One region of the Aciduricibacillus chroicocephali genome, then DNA from elsewhere that is predicted to be linked to it. Evidence: riboswitches for the same ligand, from Rfam matches in the RefSeq annotation. Region 1 holds a riboswitch; each other region holds the start of a gene.

Region 1 (3,136 bases):
CACCGATGAAAGTTCCAAGTGCCCCGGCTCCGACAAAAACAAAATTAAGTGTCTCTGAAGCCGCAAGTGAGAGATGTGTCATATAGAACGGCAGGAAGACAACTACTCCAAGCTGACACCAAGAACGTAGGACAATGACACTAATTAGAAGAATGGCCCCAGGAATGTTATTGCGTCCACGGATTTCTTTTTTCTTTGATGCAGCATCTGCTACTTTCTCCTTCATCCAGCCGAGCATCGGGGCTGTCAGCAATAAGGAGAGAAAAGCGATTGGAATTAGCCAAAGCAGGCCGCGAAGCCCTGTATGAATCAAAAGGAGCGGAATCATCAGTGGGCCAAAAGCTTGTCCTGCATTACCGCCCACTTGAAATATAGCTTGCGCAAGCCCTTTATGAGTTCCAGATGCAAGATGTGTCCCACGCGAAGCTTCAGGATGAAAAGCTCCTGAACCGAAACCTGAAATGGCGACGAAAATGAGGAGCCAGCCAAAAGATGTAGCAGCACCTGTCATGGCCAAGCCGCCAATTGTACAGAATACCCCTGCAGTGAAAAGCCATACACGTGGCGTCCTGTCCGTCAGCATGCCGAAAAATGGCTGAGAAATAGAAGAAGTAAGATACGATATCAAAACAATTAATGAAGATTCAGTAAAACTTAAATTCAGTGCCTCTTTGTACATAACGATCAGTGCGGGCACAAGGCCTGTCGTACATAAGTCATTCAGAAAATGTGCCGAGCTGAACGTATAGACAGCCCTTCTGTACAGCGGTTCATTCGGAGCTGGTGCTGTCGTTGCTTGTGTCATAAACATGTCCTCCTATTCAATATCCGCTTCTAATTCTATCAGGAAGTTCAAGGATAGGCGAACACGGAAAAATGAAAATAAAATGCAGATTTCAAATTTTGAATCCTTAATTATGCTTTAAATACAATATCAAATTCGTTATACGAAATAAATATTGCTTTTGTTTTGAAAAGGATAAGGAAAATTGTTTTTAAGTCTGCCGGCTGAATATTCAGCTTTTCATTTGTGGACCAATATAATATAATGAGGACAATCATTAACTTGTTTCCACAAGGGGAGCCATGAGCTGAGAGTGAACATGTTGTTCTGACCCTTTGAACCTGTTAGTTAGGACTAGCGCAGGGATGTGGTGATACTGAAAATGCATGCTTTTTTCTAGGCATGTGCCTTGAAGTATCCTGAAGACATATCCCTCCTATGGTGCGCTAAATATACCAGGGAGGTTTTTTTATGAGGAAATTGCCGTTGCAGGCGATGATTGAGACGGCTATTTTTGCCAGTCTTGCTTTAGTAATTGATATCGCAATCCCATCTTTGAAATTTGGTCCATCCATTTCGATTTCATTCGCCATGGTGCCTGTTTTCATCGTTGCATTCAGATGGGGAGTACTATCCGGTGTTATCGCAGGTTTCCTATGGGAAATGATGCAAATTATGTTTGGAGATGCGTGGATATTGTCACCGGCTCAAGCCTTCGTTGAATATGGACTTGCTTTTGCTTCAGTCGGACTTGCAGGACTATTCAGCGGACTGATCAAGCGGTCAGCTGCGAAAGGGCAAACTCGAGTTGCGCTTATCTACGTAGTGCTCGGCTGTTTTATAGGTGGAGCAGCACGATACTTCTGGCATTTTGTAGCTGGTGTTATATTCTTCAAAAAAGCTGCCATTGATGCTGGGAAATCACCAATCATTTTCTCACTTACAGCAAATAGTGTCGCTTTCTTCTTCTCAACTCTTGCGTGTGCAGTTCTTATTGTTTTGATGCTTTCGACAAGCATGCGTCTTGTTACATCAGCAAAAGCGAAAAGACTGTCCACAGTTAGCAAGAGTGCTTCATAAGAAAATGATAAAATAGGCTGGTTCATAACTAAAATTGCATATGTAAGAGACGCACAAAGAATCAGATTACAATATGGTAAGGTATCGGTTGCAAACCGCCGGATTTCCGCTGCAGGCGAACGCTTTCCACGGGCATGGCTTCAGCTAAATTCCAGGCAAGAACGCCTGGAATATTTATCTTCACCTCATGCTATTCCCGTTGGAGTCGTCGCCTTCCACTTCAATCCTAGATAGAACATTGGACATAGCGTAGAAAAAATGCGAGACTCCCGCGGGAAGAACAAGCATACTGAGACGGTGAGGCGCTTGCGCCAAAATGGCTCAGTGCTTGCCCGCAGGAAAGCGAGCATTATTTTCGTAGCGACGGCTTACCTCAAAATACTTTTGAGAATCAATACTCGAAAATGAAAAACCCGAACTAAGGCAATTTTATTTTTTGCCTTAGTTCGGGTTTTCTATAGGCTAAAACATTTCTGTCTTAGTCTCTCTTTTTATTTTATTTAAACAAGAATGATCCAAAGCAGCATAGTGAACAGGATTGTAACGACGCCTTGCAACAATGTTGCCATTGTCTGAGCTTTGTAGGCATCTTTTACTTTCATACCGCTAAATTCTGTAACGACCCAGAAGAAGCTGTCATTGACATGGCTGACTGTCATAGAACCAGCACCGATTGCCATGACGACAAGTGCAAGCGGCACAGCACCTTCAATACCCATCTGCGGCAACAGAGGAGCAACAAGGGAAGATGTGATGACAAGTGCAGCAGTTGAAGAGCCCTGTGCAGTCTTCAAGGCAGCGGCAATAACAAATGGAATGAGCAAGAACAATGCGCCGCTTAGTGAACCAGCTAGATTCCATGACTGGATGACATCTGCGACACCAGTTTCCTTAATGATCGTTCCGAATGCACCGCCAGCACCAGTGATCAAGAGAATTGGAGCAGCGTCAAGCAATGATTGGCCGATCCATTTTGTCAAAGTTTCTTCGTTCAACTTTGGCAATAGGAAGAGTGCTGCGACGACACCGGCAATTAGAGCGATGACCGGCTGGCCAAGGAAGCTGAAGAACGCCGCTGCATTTCCTTTCATTTCAAAGAAGCTAATTACAGAACCAAGACCGATTAGAACGATTGGCAAGACAATTGGCAAGAATGAAGCGAATGCTGATGGCATTTTGCCAAATGACTTTACGACTTCTTCATAATCAAGAATATCATCTGCATCATCAATTGTGATGTTCTTCGCAGCGCGAGTAGCCCAAAGATAACCG
Region 2 (3,136 bases), 1.1 Mb from region 1:
CGCATCAGCGATTGAACCTGGGCGCAAGCCATCCCCAAGAGAGACGGAAATATCATATTGATTCAAAATTTTGCAGATGTCTTCAAAATGCTCGTAAAGGAAATTTTCCTCATGATGGGCAAGGCACCACTGAGCTAGAATTGAACCGCCTCTTGATACAATGCCTGTCGTTCTGCCGACTGTCATCGGAACATAACGGAGGAGCACTCCAGCATGGATCGTGAAGTAATCCACGCCCTGTTCTGCCTGCTCTATCAACGTGTCACGGTAGACTTCCCAAGTGAGATCTTCCGCAATTCCATTCACTTTTTCCAGTGCCTGATAAATTGGAACTGTCCCGACTGGAACAGGTGAGTTGCGAATAATGAATTCCCGTGTCGCATGAATATTTTTGCCAGTAGAGAGATCCATAATATTGTCCGCTCCCCAATGTGTGGCCCATGTCATTTTCTCTACTTCTTCTTCAATAGATGAACTGACAGCGGAGTTTCCGATATTGGCATTAATCTTCACGTGGAAACGTTTGCCGATGATCATCGGCTCGCTCTCCGGATGATTAATATTGCATGGAATAATAGCTCGACCTGCCGCTACTTCCTCCCTGACAATTTCAGGATCAAGCTGCTCACGAATAGCGATGAATTCCATCTCTGGGGTAATGATTCCTTTCCTTGCATAATGCATTTGCGTAACATTTCTGCCCGCTTTTGCCCGGCGCGGACGATGCTTGAACTCATTCTGGAAAAAGACGACTTCCTTCCCGCCATTATCCTCAGGTCTCACTTTCCGCCCTTCATACAGCTCTGTGTCTCCGCGTTCTTCAATCCATTTTTCACGCTGTCTGCTTATTCCTTTATGTATGTCGATAACAGCCTCGTCATCTGTATACGGACCACTTGTATCATAGACACGGATCGGTGCGTTCTTCATTGTCATGTAATCCGTCACTGTATCTGAAAGTGAGATTTCCCGGAACGGCACTCGAATATCCTCTCGGCTTCCTTTTACATATACTTTCCGGCTATTCGGAAACTGCTTCCTGAATTCGATCTTTTCTTCATTTACCTGGTTCATCGTCTAATCCCTCCAAATATGAGAATCGTTGATTGAACCTGATCTGATGGAAAATAAAACAGGTTCCATTGACGAATCAACGGAACCTGTGGAAATATACACTTTATGGCATGCAAAATCGATAAATGTCCCCTTAAGAAAGACACCATTGGCAATACCGTGCTCCACTTCCCTACGCTAGTACAAACTAGATCAGGTTCCAAGAGTTGAGACATTTCAAACGCTATGTCCCTCTCAGCCCGGCTCACGGGCACCCCCAGCAGAATGTTTATCATTCAGTTAGCTCTACCATAGCATAGATTATACATCAGGTAAATGAAATTCAGGAAAAATCATACAAAAAGAGAGCCTGTAATAAATCCAAGCTCCCAATTCATTAATTATGAACGGATCTGGCCTTCGCCAAATACGTAATATTTAGTGGATGTCAAAGCAGGAAGACCCATTGGTCCGCGAGCATGAAGCTTCTGTGTACTGATGCCGATTTCCGCTCCATAACCGAATTCCGAACCATCAGTGAAACGTGTGGACGCATTATGATATACAGTAGTCGCATCAACACTGCTCATAAATTTCTCAGCATTTTCCTGATTGTTCGTAATGATTCCTTCTGAATGCTTCGTGCCATATTTGTTAATATGTTCGATCGCTTCTTCAACATCGAAAACTGTTTTGACGGAAAGCTCCATATCCAGATATTCTGTGCCCCAATCCTCTTCAGTCGCAACGATTGCTTCCGGGAAGACAGAATGTGCCGCTTCATCTGCATGAACCTGTACACCATGAGATTTCAAGGCGTTCAAAAGTTTAGCGCCATGTTCCTTGACCCAATCTTTATGAATGACGAGACCTTCAATCGCGTTACAAACAGATGGACGCTGTGTTTTTGCATTAATGGCAACATTTTCAGCCATTTCATATTCAGCAGTTTCATCAATATAAAGATGACAGTTACCTGCTCCTGTTTCCAATACTGGAACAGTCGCTTCACGAACAACAAGGTCGATAAGGTTCTTACCACCACGCGGAATGAGCACATCAAGATATTCCTTCATGTCGAATAGTTCCTTAGCTGTTTCGCGAGACGTATCTTCAATGAGCTGAACTGAATCTACAGGGATGGATGTCTCAGCTAATGCTGTCTGAATCGATTTCACAAGTGCCATATTGGAATACTTTGCAGAGGAACTACCGCGCAAAATGACCGCGTTTCCTGTTTTCAGGCAAAGTGTTGCTGCATCGACTGTTACATTTGGGCGTGCTTCATAAATCATACCAACAACACCGAGCGGCACACGCTTTTTAAAAATACGCAGTCCATTTTCTTTCTCAATGGATTCCAAAGTTTCTCCAATAGGATCTTCGAGTTGAATCAAGAGACGAACAGCTTCGGCGATATCCGCAATACGCTTCTCATCAAGCATGATTCGATCAAGCGTTGACGTTGGAAGGCCTTTTTCTTCTCCCGAAATCAAATCTTTCTTATTCTCTTCAATAATTGCAGCCTGATCTTTGATCAACTGGTCAGCAATCTTGGCAAGTGCTTCATTTTTTTCTTCTGTCGTTTTGCCATTCAGAATAAAGCTTGCGCGTTTACCTAGCGCACCTTTTTCCCTGACTTCATTCGTTTGCACATTTGTCATAATGAATATTCCCCCTTCTGATTAGTGAATCGCTTGCACCCATTCATCCCTATGAATGACTTCGATCAGATGCAGAACAAGCTCATCTGTCCGCTTGCCCATCGCCTGAGTCAGTTCTTCGGAAGAGCATCGGACCTCACCTCGGCCAAGAAGACCGCTCTTACCGTAGACATCGACTATATCACCCTTCTCAAAAGTTCCTTTGAAATCATAGATTCCAGCCGGCAGAAGACTACTTCCCTTGTCAAGAAGTGCTCGTTCCGCACCGTCATCGATATAGATTTTTCCGGACACATCCGAGTGGATCCAAATCCATTGTTTCGTATTGTTAACTGGAATCAGGACGTTCTGCCCGACATACGTACCGTCCCCGTTGCCCTTGAGAATATCAAGAAGTTTGTCCTCACCTTTTCCACTAC
Region 3 (3,136 bases), 1.0 Mb from region 1:
TTTGTTGTGATTTCTGGTGCAGATTCAATGTACTTCGCCATTATGGGCGTGCCTCCAAAAGAGAGAAGGCCATTGGCACTAAAATTCATTACGACTTGATTTGTTAGATGATGAATTAGAGGTGTATGAGCTCGTACTTGATCGAGTATTTTCTGTTCCATGATCTTCAACCTTCAATCCGAGGAGCCCAATGATTCGTCGGCCCATTGCCTTTACCGATATTAAAGGAATAACGAATGGCTTCTGTAATATATTTTTTCGACAGTTCTACCGCCTCATATAGTGAAAGGCCTTTTGCAAGATATGCTGTTATCGCCGCAGAGAGGGTGCAACCTGTACCGTGAGTGTTTTTCGTGTTGATTCTTTCGGAAGTGAAAGTGTGCATTGTTTTGCCATCAAACAGTACATCTGCCGCCTGATCATTTAAGTGCCCGCCTTTGACGAGAGCTGATTGTGCTCCATAACGGCTTACAATTGCTGCCGCTGCATCTTTCATATCATCAAGAGTTTTTATTTCAACGCCTATAAGACTCTCTGCTTCTGGAATGTTTGGTGTTACAATTTTAGCGAAGGGCATAAGTCTGTCACGGAGGAAAGTACGTGCATCTTCATGGATCAATGAATCACCGCTTGTAGCGACCATTACAGGGTCCATCACATAGGGAACACCGATTTCAGGAATTTTCCTCTCAAGGAGTTCCATCATTTCCAGGTTGGCAATCATGCCTGTTTTGAAAGCATCGACAGGAATATCAGAGATAACAGAGTTAATCTGACTTTCAATCAAATCAATTGGCTGGTGGAGTACTTTTTGTACACCAGTTGTATTCTGAGCCAAAACAGAAGTAATGACGGTCATGCCGTACGTTCTTAATTCCTGAAAGGTTTTTAAATCTGCTTGAATCCCAGCACCGCCAGTTGGGTCAGTACCTGCAATTGTTAATGTACAATTTACGTTTTTCATTCAAATTCACCTCTTTTTGAATTGGGTCAGTCTACTTGTAGAAAAAACATTTTTTCGAAGTCTGACAGTAAGAAAGAGCCCGATTATCGCTCCAGAAATACTGCTTATAAGAAAAGATGGCATGAAGAAAAAAACACCAAAAGATGTATGCATAAAAAATTTCGCGAATGGAATAGCAACTAATGAGGCAACAATACCTGTTCCAATAATTTCTCCTATGGCTGCAAAAGAAGGACGGCCGCTTAATCGGAACAGGATACCCGCGAATAAAGCGCCAATCATTCCTCCTGGAAAAGCGAGCAGAGAACCAATTCCAAGCATATTGCGTACAAGGGCCATTACGAAAGCTGCCAAAACAGCAGGACCGGGGCCGAACAGGATGGCGGCGATGACATTCACTGCATGCTGGACTGGATATGCTTTTGCAATGCCGGCAGGGAACCAGAGAAACTGAGAGCAGAGTGTACCGATTGCGATAAGAGCAGCAAGGGCTGCCATTACATTTACTCTTTTCAAATGGCAAAATCCTTTCATATTCATATAAAAAAGCCGGTTTCAGCTGAAACCGGCTTTTGAGGGTATGCGAAATTGAACGGAATTAAATCCGCATCTACTTCCCTCCGCTGGTATGAGCCAGATCAGGTTCTTAAGGGTTGGATGTATCCTCTCAGCCTTTATAGTGGGCACCCCTAGTAGCTTGATAGTTTATTCATTAATCAGCCATAGCATAACATAGGCATGAACCAAAAACAAACTATAATCAGAATAGTACGAACGCTTGCTCCGATTTTGTGTATCTGCTATGATAGATTCATCCTCAGCAATTTCCTCCTTAGATCTATTATAATTCTTTCAAACACTTCATCTAAATTTCCTTGCTATTAATAAAAAAGAGAGGTAATACAAATGAAATTTTTTCATACAGCAGATTGGCATCTTGGCAAACTTGTTCAGGGTCTTTATATGACAGAAGACCAACGTTACATATTGGATCGTTTCGTAGAGGATGCTGCAAATGAACGTCCTGATGCAATTATTATTGCTGGTGACCTCTATGACAGGGCAGTGCCTCCGACAGAGGCTGTGCAACTTCTGAATGAAGTGCTCGACAAAATTGTATTGGATTTGAAAATACCTGTTATTGCCGTTGCAGGAAATCATGACAGTCCAAGCAGGCTCCATTTTGGCAGTACAATCATGGAGCAGAATGGTTTCCATATCGTCGGTCAGTTCCAAAAAGAGAGAGAGCCAGTAGTGATGAAGGACGAATTCGGTGAAGTTCATTTTCATCTTGTTCCTTATTGTGATCCTAGTGTTGTCAGAGCTGCCTTTGAAGATGAAGAAATTCGTACTCATGATGATGCAATGAAAAAGATCTGTGAGACGATTTATTCTTCCATGTCAGATAAAGCGCGCAATGTTTTCGTAGGGCATGCTTTTGTAACGCCACATGGAGAGCCGGAAGAAAATACTAGTGATTCAGAACGTCCCCTTTCTGTAGGCGGAGCTGAGCATGTAAGTGCTCACCATTTTGTTGATTTCAACTATACGGCTCTCGGCCACCTGCACCAAGCACATCATGTATTAAATGAAACAATTCGATATGCAGGCTCAATACTTAAATACTCAGCATCCGAAGCTACACATAAAAAAGGCTATTACGTTGTTGAAATTGATGGTGATGGAAACACAGAAGTCGAAAAGAGATTGCTTGAAGCGCGCCGTGATCTGCGTATTGTTGAAGCTAAAATGGATGATCTGCTGAAACAACCAATTTGTGATGACTACGTTTTTGTCAGACTGCTTGATGAAATGCCAATTCTTTCACCAATGGAAAGGATTCGCTCTGTCTATCCAAATTGTTTGCATGTTGAAAGAGTCAATTTAAGCACTTCGGCAAATGGTGACAAAACGGTCTCAGCTAAGAAAAGAAGCGAAATGTCCGATATGGAGAGATTCGAAGCTTTTTATAAGGAAGTGCAAGGAAATGAACCTTCAGACAGAACTGTGGATCTATTTAAAGAGATTCTCGATGAGTGGCTTCATGAAGAAAGAGAAACGGTTATGGTACGCAAGGCGGGGGCTGAATCGAAATGAGACCATTAACATTGAAACTGACGGCATTCGGGCCGTATAAAAATACAGAAATAATTGATTTTCGAGAGCTTGGGG
Region 4 (3,136 bases), 500 kb from region 1:
GCATAGCGGAGGACAAGGGGATGAAATGGTTTTATAACAACATACTAGGCCAATTGACTTCCTTCATCATAGGGGTCATTGTTGTGCCGAATATTCTGGAAGAGATTGTAATGGCAGTTTTCCAATTCAATTTTGATAGTGATATTTGGTATGAAATATTGGACACTTCAATCATGCTCATCGTGGGCATTCCTTTCATGTGGTGGCTACTGAAAAAGATGGATACGTATGTGGAAGAAATGGAGCGACTCGTCATCCAAAGGCGTGAAATTAACGATGAGCTCATGGAAAAAAATAATGAGCTGACCCATTTAGCATATTACGACCAGCTGACGGGCTTGCCTAACCGACGAAAAATGCATATAGATATACAAGAACGCATTACAAAAATGACGCGTCTCGGCTCTCCGAAGAAGCTAGCTGTCATATTGTTTGATCTTGATCGATTTCAACAGATTAATGACATAATGGGGCATGCAATTGGAGATAAAGTGCTATGCTGTGCAGCTGAACGACTGAAGGAAAGACTTCCTGATAATTATCAAGTGTACAGACATATGACAGATGAATTTGTTGTTTTGGCGGAAATAGACGACATACCAGATGCAACGATGCATAAGAAACCATTCATGGATATTTTTAAGGAATCCTACAACATTGATGAAGAAGAAATTTTTGTTACTGTAAGCGCTGGGGTGTCCTTGTTCCCGGATCAAAGCGATGATTCTGAAACTCTGCTCAGACAGGCAGACCAGGCTCTTTCGGCTGCGAAGGCAAATGGAGGGGACCAATATCAGCTATTTGATCCTGAACTTGCTGCAGCTTCTGCACGCAAATTGAAGCTAGAGAACGGATTAAGAAGAGCGGCGGAAAGAAATGAGTTTGTCCTTCATTACCAGCCACAGGTTGAACTGGAGAGTGGAAGAATTATTGGGGTGGAAGCGCTTGCGAGATGGGTGCATCCAGAATTGGGGCTGATCTCACCTTATGAATTTATCCCGATTGCTGAGGAAACTGGGGAAATCATCTCGCTTGGCAGATGGGTTGTCAAAACAGCATGTAAACAGCTTCGTGAATGGCAGGATCAAGGACACCATTTAGTCATGGCAATCAATGTTTCACCAATCCAGATGAAAAGGCTGAAGTTTCCCGGGTTTGTCGCTTCAGAATTAAAGAAGAATGGACTCAGTCCTGAAGCCTTGGAAATTGAAGTGACTGAGTCACTTATGCAGAACTTGGATGAGTCTAAAAGAATATTCAATGACTTGAAAGAGCTCGGAGTCAAGATATCCATTGATGATTTTGGTACAGGCTATTCATCACTTAGCGTTCTTGGCGCAATGCCGATTGACCACTTGAAGATTGATCAGGCTTTTGTCCGTTTCATGGATACTAATCCCAAGCTTCGCCCGATTGTAAAGACAATCATCCAGCTTGGTGAGAATCTAGGTGTAGAACTCATTGCCGAGGGGATTGAGGAACAGCATATTGCTGAAGAGCTTACAGCATACGGATGCCGTTATGGCCAAGGATATTTGTATAGCCGTCCGGTTCCTCCAGAAGAAATTGTGAGAATGATCGAGCAAGAACACGCTGTTTAAAATGTTGTTTTCAGAAAAGTATGATATAATGAAGCTGAGAACTACATAATAAATTGAATGAAATCACTAGGGGTGCCTGAAAAGGCTGAGACCGGGACGAATTGTTCTGGAACTCTTTGAACCTGAACTGGATGATGCCAGCGGAGGAAAGTGGTGCAATGATGAGAACTATGTGCTGGGCAACTCTGCCTTCTGCACTTCTTTGAGCCACTATCCGAGGTTAGCCCCGGGTAGTGGCTTTTTAATATTTGTGGATGGGAGGTCAGATTATGCTCGAACTGCATACGATCTCAACGGGAAAACAATGTCCAGAAAAACTGGAAAGCATAGCTATAGCAGTAGCTCCCCAAGTTGATTGGATTCATATAAGGGAAAGGAATTGGTCCTCCTATATGGCAGCGGAGATAATTTTGCGACTTCGCGAATCCGGCATATCACAGAGTAAACTCGTGTACAATGGTACGCCATCTGATGAAATATGTGAATACGCTGGAGGTATCCATCTTCCTGAGCATAAGATGACGTTGCTCCCTGACATCCAAGCCCGCTGCAAACAGCTTGTAATCGGCTGCTCTGTCCATTCTGTTAAAGCAGCTAGAGAGGCGGAAGCACTCGGAGCGGACCGGCTGATTTTTGGACATGTTTTTGAGACAGAATCCAAGCCGGGGCTTAAACCGCGGGGACTGGAGCAGTTGGAAAGTGTCTGCCAAGCTGTTACAGTACCGGTCATTGCGATTGGTGGAATTAAGCTGGAAAATGTTCAACGAGTAATCGAATGTGGTGCATCAGGGATAGCCGTACTTTCAGGCATCATGGGAGCAGAAAAACCAGTTCAGGCTGCGATTTCATATCGAAATCATTTGGAAAAGAGGGGGCAACTGATTTGACATTGATTATTAACGGAAATCAAGTCGAAGTACCGAAACATATAGCGACAATAGAACAGCTGGCAGTTCACTTGGACATATCCAATCCTCATATGATCGTAGAGCACAATGGGAATATCCTTGTAAAGTCTGCCCATGCCTCAGCGAGACTGGCAGATGGGGATAAAATAGAGATGGTGCAATTTGTAGGAGGCGGTTGAGATGCTTCAGATTAACGGAAAAGAATTCAACTCCAGGCTGTTGCTTGGAACGGGGAAATATGCAACCTCGGAGATTCAGCGGGAAGCAGTCGAAGTATCTGAATCAGAAATCCTTACATTTGCAGTTCGGAGACTTGATATTAACAATCCGGATGAACAGAACTTTCTTGAAGGACTTGATTTGGAAAAAGTGAGCTTGCTGCCGAACACTTCAGGTGCAAAGACTGCTGAGGAAGCAATTAGAATTGCCAAGCTTGCACGTGCTTCAGGAATTTGCGATATGATCAAGGTCGAAATCATCGGCTGCCCGCATACACTGTTGCCCAATCCTGTCGAGACACTAAAAGCAACGGAAGAACTGGTGAAAGAAGGTTTCACCGTTTTGCCGTACACTTCTGATGATGTTGTCCTTGCCCGCTTACTTGAAGAAGCCGGAGCCCATGCCGTC

What was found. A riboswitch is a leader RNA that binds a small molecule or an ion and turns the genes downstream of it on or off. The one in region 1 is predicted to bind thiamine pyrophosphate.
Region 2: it holds a riboswitch for thiamine pyrophosphate, as region 1 does, so the genes downstream of both, thiC (phosphomethylpyrimidine synthase ThiC) here and thiT (energy-coupled thiamine transporter ThiT) in region 1, are expected to answer to the same signal.
Region 3: it holds a riboswitch for thiamine pyrophosphate, as region 1 does, so the genes downstream of both, thiW (energy coupling factor transporter S component ThiW) here and thiT (energy-coupled thiamine transporter ThiT) in region 1, are expected to answer to the same signal.
Region 4: it holds a riboswitch for thiamine pyrophosphate, as region 1 does, so the genes downstream of both, QR721_RS12720 (thiamine phosphate synthase) here and thiT (energy-coupled thiamine transporter ThiT) in region 1, are expected to answer to the same signal.

What each region holds. Positions count from the first base shown of each region.
Region 1 is NZ_CP129113.1:1,984,711-1,987,846, reverse strand. Features, by position in the region: gene QR721_RS10360 (MFS transporter) at 1-805, opposite strand, end outside; TPP riboswitch at 1,068-1,167, shown strand; gene thiT (energy-coupled thiamine transporter ThiT) at 1,256-1,864, shown strand; gene QR721_RS10350 (GntP family permease) at 2,365-3,136, opposite strand, start outside.
Region 2 is NZ_CP129113.1:840,534-843,669, reverse strand. Features, by position in the region: gene thiC (phosphomethylpyrimidine synthase ThiC) at 1-1,074, opposite strand, end outside; TPP riboswitch at 1,227-1,342, opposite strand; gene QR721_RS04405 (glutamate-5-semialdehyde dehydrogenase) at 1,455-2,717, opposite strand; gene proB (glutamate 5-kinase) at 2,739-3,136, opposite strand, start outside.
Region 3 is NZ_CP129113.1:965,557-968,692, forward strand. Features, by position in the region: gene thiM (hydroxyethylthiazole kinase) at 1-161, opposite strand, end outside; gene thiD (bifunctional hydroxymethylpyrimidine kinase/phosphomethylpyrimidine kinase) at 167-964, opposite strand; gene thiW (energy coupling factor transporter S component ThiW) at 971-1,480, opposite strand; TPP riboswitch at 1,563-1,665, opposite strand; gene QR721_RS05080 (exonuclease SbcCD subunit D) at 1,871-3,061, shown strand; gene QR721_RS05085 (AAA family ATPase) at 3,058-3,136, shown strand, end outside.
Region 4 is NZ_CP129113.1:2,484,149-2,487,284, reverse strand. Features, by position in the region: gene QR721_RS12725 (putative bifunctional diguanylate cyclase/phosphodiesterase) at 21-1,601, shown strand; TPP riboswitch at 1,660-1,767, shown strand; gene QR721_RS12720 (thiamine phosphate synthase) at 1,871-2,488, shown strand; gene thiS (sulfur carrier protein ThiS) at 2,485-2,688, shown strand; gene QR721_RS12710 (thiazole synthase) at 2,690-3,136, shown strand, end outside.